One region of the Paenibacillus sp. Y412MC10 genome, then DNA from elsewhere that is predicted to be linked to it. Evidence: predicted binding sites of a transcription regulator. Region 1 holds the regulator's gene; the other holds the start of a gene.
What was found. The regulator CtsR, encoded in region 1, represses protease genes until heat stress. The targets are predictions, from matches to a motif close to ATGGTCAATAAAGGTCAAACA.

Region 1 (3,416 bases):
ATGGAGCGTTTCATTTTTCCCAAACGTTGACGTTCTCCGTCCATGACCGCATCGGGGCGGGCGATGCCTATGCCAGCGGTGTGATTCATGGGATCTCGGAGGGATATGAGCCGGGCCGGACGGTTGATTTTGCCGCAGCGGCGGCGATGCTTGCCCATACCGTGACGGGAGATACGCCGACGGCAAACGAACGCGAAGTGCTTCAGGCGATGAGTCATCATATGTCTGACGTGGAAAGGTAGGAGGAAGCATGTCGATCACGCGGAAGAACGGTCCATTATACTTGCAAATCAAGAAGATCATTAAAGATCGGATTCTGCATGGGGTATATCCACTTGGTTCCCATATTCCTTCCGAGCCGCAGCTGGAACAGGAATTTAACGTCAGCAAAATGACGGTTCGCAATGCGATCCAGGAATTGTACCAGGAAGGGTATGTTGAGAAGCGGAGCGGTGTGGGGACGATCGTGACCCGGAACACGTCCTTTTCCAAGCTGTCCAAGGGGAAGCTGTTTACCGAGATTTTGGTTGAAGAGGGCCACCAGATCCGGAAGCGCCATCTGAAGACGGAATGGGTGCACAATGAACCGGACAGCGAATTGTTCCTGAAATTCGGTGAGCGGTGCCTGCTGATCGAGCGGCTGTATTTGCTGGACGGGAGCCCGTTTATCTACTACACCCATTACGTATCGTCCCTGGTGGACATGGGGGAGGAGTTCGATTCAAGCGAACTGCCGTCCTTGTATGAACGTATCGAGGAGAGTCAAATCACGCTGGAGAATTTCCGGGACCGTTTCCTGGCGACCGTGGCTAATGAGGAGATTGCCTCACTGCTGGGCGTAAGCGCCGGGACCCCGTTACTGAAGCGGTTGAGATCCTCCTACGACCAGACGGGCAGCATCATTGAATACAGCATCGGGTATTACAATACGGAGCTGCAGCATTATTTGATCAGTTATGATGCTTAAGATACAGAAACAACAGGAAGAAGTGGCCAAGAGAGACTGGTTTTAATCCGGTACGGTGGCTGCTTCTTTTTTTATTCCTTCGGTTGAATTGTTCTTCGGAGAAGGGCTATAAGCGATCGAAGAAGTGGGTACAATAAGAATACATGCATAGCGCGAACATTTGAGAAGTACCCTCTTGGCAAAATGAAAAAATGTGCTATAATGAGATCAAAGTCAAAGAAAGTCAAAGTCAACGAGAGGGTTCGCTGATTTTGATTATGGTTAATCAACGTATAAGCAAGGCTCTGTGCGGACGTGTAAGATCACTATCCGTCTTAACGTTTCAAACAGTGGAGGATGAACAGACCATGCGTAATATCTCTGATATTATCGAACAATACCTGAAGAGCATTTTGCAAGAAAGTCCGGAAGGAACCGTCGAAATTCAACGCAACGATTTGGCGGAGCAATTTTCTTGCGTTCCTTCCCAGATCAATTACGTGATCAGCACTCGGTTCACGCTGGAGAAGGGCTTTCTTGTCGAGAGCAAGCGCGGCGGAGGCGGATACATACGCATCCAGCGTATCGAGCTTCCCCAGCATACTGCACTCCAGCAGCACCTTCATCATACCATCGGCAGCATGATTGACCAGACGGTAGCGGAAGGCTTGATCTACCAGCTGGAGGAATCCCGGTTTTTGACAAAGCGGGAGGCCAGCCTGATGCGGGCCGCCGTTTCAAGGGAATGCCTGAATGTGAAGCTTCCTTATCGGGATGAGCTGCGCGCAAGGATTATGAAGGCGATGCTTATTTCTTTATTAGGTAAGTGAGTCTGTGTAAGGAGGCATCGGAGTATGTTATGCCAAGAATGCGGTAAACGGCCGGCGACACTTCATTTCACCAAAATTGTGAACGGGGAGAAAACGGAGTTTCATTTTTGTGAAACTTGTGCCCGCGAAAAAGGGGAATTGATCCCCGGTACGTCGAATGGTTTTTCTATACACAGTTTGCTGTCAGGCCTGCTGGATCTGGATCCTTCAGGCAAGGGCCAGACCCCCGGTGCGAAAACGGCCCAGACGCTGCAATGCGAGGAATGCGGCATGACGTATTCCCAGTTCAGCAAGCTTGGCCGGTTCGGCTGCAGCTCGTGTTATAAATATTTCTCGGATCGATTGGATCCGTTGTTCAAGCGAGTCCATGGGGGAACTTCCCATGTGGGCAAAGTGCCGAAGCGTACCGGCGGCCGGATTCAGATCAAACGCCGGATCGATGAGCTTAAAAAGGAGCTTCAAATGAGGATCCTGCAGGAGGAATTTGAAGCGGCTGCCGAGATCCGGGACCAAATCCGTGAGCTGGAGCGTAACATTGCTCAGGGATAAGATCGTTACATTTTGCACTTTAGTAGGAGGAATGCGTGATGTCTAATCTCCGGTTTACCGATTCGGCGCTGAGCGAGTGGATGCGCGGGAACGGTCAGGATTCCGACATTGTCATCAGCACCCGCGTGAGGGTGGCGCGCAACCTGCAGCATCTTCCTTTCCCGCTGCTTGCAACGGATCAGCAGTCGGGAGAAGTGCTAGAGCGCCTGACCCATGTGTTAAAGGATAAGGAGGATTTGCAGGATTTCGGGCATTTGCATGTAATTAAATTAAGTGAGATTGATGAGCTGGATAAGAAGGTTCTCGTCGAGAAGCATCTGATCAGTCCCAATCTGGCTAATGAATCCCGGAACGGTGCCGTCATCCTTACCGAAGATGAATCCGTCAGCATTATGATCAACGAAGAGGATCACCTGCGCATACAGTGTCTGTATCCCGGATTCCAGGTTCGGGAGGCATGGAGCCGCGCGACGGCGCTGGATGATATCTTCGAATCCGAGATCGATTATGCTTTTGATGACAAACGGGGTTACCTAACGAGCTGTCCGACCAATGTCGGCACCGGCCTTCGCGCTTCGGTCATGATGCATCTGCCCGCGCTCGTCATGACGCAGCAGATCAATCGGATTCTCTCGGCCGTATCGCAGGTAGGCTTGACCGTTAGAGGAATTTACGGCGAGGGCAGCGAAGCTTTAGGCAACCTGTTTCAAATCTCGAATCAGATTACGCTCGGGCAAACCGAGTCGGAGATCATCGAGAATCTGCACAGCGTAGCGCTGCAAATCATCGAGCATGAGAAGAATGCCAGGGCGCGGCTCCTCAGTGAATCCAAGCTCCGTATTACGGACCGGGTCATGCGTTCATACGGCATCCTGTCCTATGCAGCGGTCATGGATTCCAAGGAAGCGGCTCAGCGCTTGTCCGATGTTCGGCTAGGCGTGGATCTCGGCCTGCTGGAAGGGCCGGAAATTCCGGTCATGAACGAGCTGAACGTGAAGACGCAGCCGGGATTTCTCCAGAAGACCTATGGAGAGGGCATGAATCCTTCCGAACGCGATATGTACAGGGCTAAGCTCATTCGGGAGACATTG
Region 2 (3,416 bases), 870 kb from region 1:
GTTTCCCTTACGAATTCAGCGGTGACTTCGTGGTCCATTACAACCAGAACGACATCCTGAGCATTACGGCGTATGATTATTCGTACACCGGCGGTGCCCATGGCATGACCTTCCGTAAAAGCTTCACGTTCTCCTTGAAGGACGGCAAGCAAATGAAGCTGGGCGATTTCATTAACATGCAGGGCAAGAACAAGCAGAAGCTGAACAACCTTGTGCTGAGCAAGATGAAGAAAGAGGGAGGTTACCTCGGCGGTTTTGAGGGAGTGCCTGCCGATGCCGACTTCTACGTGAAGGATAACGCGGCGGTGCTGTACTTCCAGCTTTATGAGTACACCGCCTATGCCTATGGATTTCCTGAGTTTGAGCTGAAGCTGAAAGAGTGGAAGTAAGAGTATATGATAGGCGGTTTGTGTAAACTGTAATCATTAAATTTCATACTATAGCTTGTTTAGATACATGATGCTGTCCTGATGTAACACTGTGCTGGAACCCGTTGCGATAAATCCCCTGATCAATTGAGCGTGGAGCATATACTCCTGCGCCCTATGATCAAGGGGTTTTTTTGTGTATCTCACCATAGGCGTACCCTTTTTCCCCTCCCCTCAAGTTAAGACAGGCCTTTTAGGAGGGGGATGGCCTTACCGTCTTTATGTTTTATTGAAAAAATCGTACCGAAGTGAGAGTATCCTTGGAGGAGCAACGCGTTCGCCTTTGAAATCGGGAAACAACCTTTTTCAATTCATTCCAGTTTCCCGATTTCAACAGCGACCGAAGGGGATACTCTCACTATTTAGTACTCGAAGTTTTCAATGAATCCAGAGGATAAGAAAAGGCAGGCACCGGATAACGGCGCCTGCCCTTTACTTCATTTCTTTTATAAGCCTTGCGGCGGTGTGTTTTCCAGTACTTGATCGATCAGTCCATACTCTTTGGCTTCGTCAGCCGTCATGAAGTAGTCGCGATCAGTATCCTTCTCGATGCGCTCCAGCGGTTGGCCGGTGCGTTCGGACAGGATGCGGTTCAGCTTGTCGCGCATTTTCAGAATGCGGCGGGCACGGATCTCAATATCCGTGGCTTGACCTTGTGCGCCGCCGAGCGGCTGGTGAATCATAATCTCGCTGTTAGGCAGTCCGTAACGTTTGCCTTTAGCGCCTGCGTTGAGCAGGAATGCGCCCATGGAAGCAGCCATGCCGACACAGATCGTCGAGACGTCCGGCTTGATGAACTGCATCGTATCGAATATCGCCATACCTGCGGTAATGGAACCGCCAGGGCTGTTGATGTAAAGATGAATATCCTTCTCGGGATCCTCAGCCGACAAGAACAGCATTTGGGCAATGATGGAATTGGCGACCACGTCATTTACGTCGGAGCCGAGGAAGATAATGCGGTCTTTCAGCAATCTGGAATAGATGTCGTACGCCCGCTCACCGCGGTTGCTTTGTTCAACGACCATAGGTATAAAACTCACGTGGAAAACCTCCTCTTAAGTACCTCATATAAATACTGTTACCGTATTACCCACATGATAAACAATTTAAATCAAAAAGTCAAAGAAAGTCAAACTATTGAGTAAAAAAAAGAGCCGTTATGGGCACTTTAGGGTAATCAGTATAGAGAATAAATGTTATAATGGCGCGCCCGCGAGGAATCGAACCTCGATCTCAGGCTCCGGAGGCCTACGTCATATCCATTGGACCACGGGCGCACAAAAATCAGCAACGAAGTTGATTATACCGCATCTATTTCAAAAATACAATAGCGGACAAAACTTTGTTCCTATTATATAGACGAGCCGGTAGTTGGCCATAATGTATAAGAATGCCTGGGGTAGAGAAATATACTTTCGGACACTTGCAACCGGCATGATTATTGGTTAGAATAAGGGTGGGACTTAAAAAGTTTAACTGGGACATTTTACGACCAGGTAGGAGAGCCGAGACGAAGTTTGCAGGAGTGGAATGCATGCGTAACCTATTAGAAATACAAGAGCAACTTCTGCCGGATCTGATGGACACTCTTAAACGAAGGTATACCATCCTTCATCAGATCAAGTTGTCCGGAATTGTTGGCCGAAGAACACTGGCTTCATCGTTATCGATGACCGAGCGTGTTCTCAGAGCAGAGACTGATCTTCTGAAAGCGCAAGGGCTGATCGAGATTGAAACGCTCGGCATGCGGATCAGCGGCTCAGGGATATGCTTGCTGGAGGAGTTGGAACCGGTCATGAATGAGTTGTTCGGACTGGTTGAACTGGAAGAGAAGATTCGTCAGGCTTACGGGCTTCGTAAAGTGGTCATTATTCCCGGTGACAGCGAGTCATCTCCGGAAGTCAAACGTGAGCTTGGCCGGGCCGGAGCAAGAACGCTGCTTAACTTTGTCCAGGATGGAGATACGATTGCCGTAACAGGCGGCTCCACGCTCGCCGAAGTGGCAGAGCAGATGTCCTCTTTGCCTGGCGGCGAACCGTTGACAAGCACTTGGTTTGTGCCGGCGCGTGGCGGCCTCGGGGAGAGCATGGAGATTCAAGCGAACACCATTGCTTCCAAAATGGCTAAGCGCGTTGGGGCTGAGTACCGATTGCTTCATGTTCCGGATCTGCTCAGCGAGGATGCTTATCAATCGTTGGTTCAGGATCAGCACATCCAAGAGATCGTGGATGTGATCAGGCGCAGCCGCGTCATTATTCACGGCATCGGGGATGCCATGGAGATGGCCAGACGGCGGAAGCTGGATGAAGGCTCTATCCGGAACTTGCAGGCAGATGGCGCGATCGCGGAATCCTTCGGCTATTATTTCAGCGAAGATGGCGAAGTTGTCCACAAAATGCTTACCCTTGGACTCCGGCTTGAGGATATTATGCGGACGGAGACCATCATCGGCATTGCTGGAGGGCAAGGCAAGGGCAAAGCGATTCACGCGGTGCTGAAATTCGGGCACGAGGACATTCTCGTTACGGATGAAGCCGCGGCATTGGAAGTCGAGAAGGAAATTGACGCCGGCATCTGAGTCCGCGGGCGTACAACTGATTTTTCATTTTTGTTGTCTTGATTGGCTTAACGGCCAATCTTGAATATATAAATTTTACAAATATGGAGGGAACTACTCATGGTTAAAGTAGGTATTAACGGTTTTGGACGTATTGGACGTAACGTATTCCGCGCTGCGCTGAACAACAGCGAAGTTGAAATCGTGGCAATCAACGATTTGACGGACGTAAAAACGCTGGCACACCTTTTGAAATATGACACGACTCATGGCAGACTGAATGCAACTGTTGAAGCTAAAGAAGGCGCACTCGTTGTCAACGGCCGCGAAGTGAAAGTATTCGCTGAGCGTAACCCTGAAGCATTGCCTTGGGCTGAGTACGGCGTTGAAATCGTTGTAGAATCCACTGGTATTTTCACAGCGAAAGA

Region 2: a site for CtsR is predicted at 1,547-1,567, ahead of clpP (ATP-dependent Clp endopeptidase proteolytic subunit ClpP). Genes of this name have one in related genera too.

The regions. Positions count from the first base shown of each region.
Region 1 covers NC_013406.1:6,468,380-6,471,795, reverse strand. Annotated here, with positions in the region: gene GYMC10_RS28715 (sugar kinase) at 1-242, shown strand, start outside; gene GYMC10_RS28710 (GntR family transcriptional regulator) at 251-967, shown strand; gene GYMC10_RS28705 (CtsR family transcriptional regulator) at 1,315-1,776, shown strand; gene GYMC10_RS28700 (hypothetical protein) at 1,801-2,325, shown strand; gene GYMC10_RS28695 (protein arginine kinase) at 2,364-3,416, shown strand, end outside.
Region 2 covers NC_013406.1:218,004-221,419, forward strand. Annotated here, with positions in the region: gene GYMC10_RS01065 (PdaC/SigV domain-containing protein) at 1-389, shown strand, start outside; gene clpP (ATP-dependent Clp endopeptidase proteolytic subunit ClpP) at 875-1,471, opposite strand; tRNA gene GYMC10_RS01075 (tRNA-Arg) at 1,634-1,708, opposite strand; gene GYMC10_RS01080 (sugar-binding transcriptional regulator) at 1,966-3,009, shown strand; gene gap (type I glyceraldehyde-3-phosphate dehydrogenase) at 3,109-3,416, shown strand, end outside.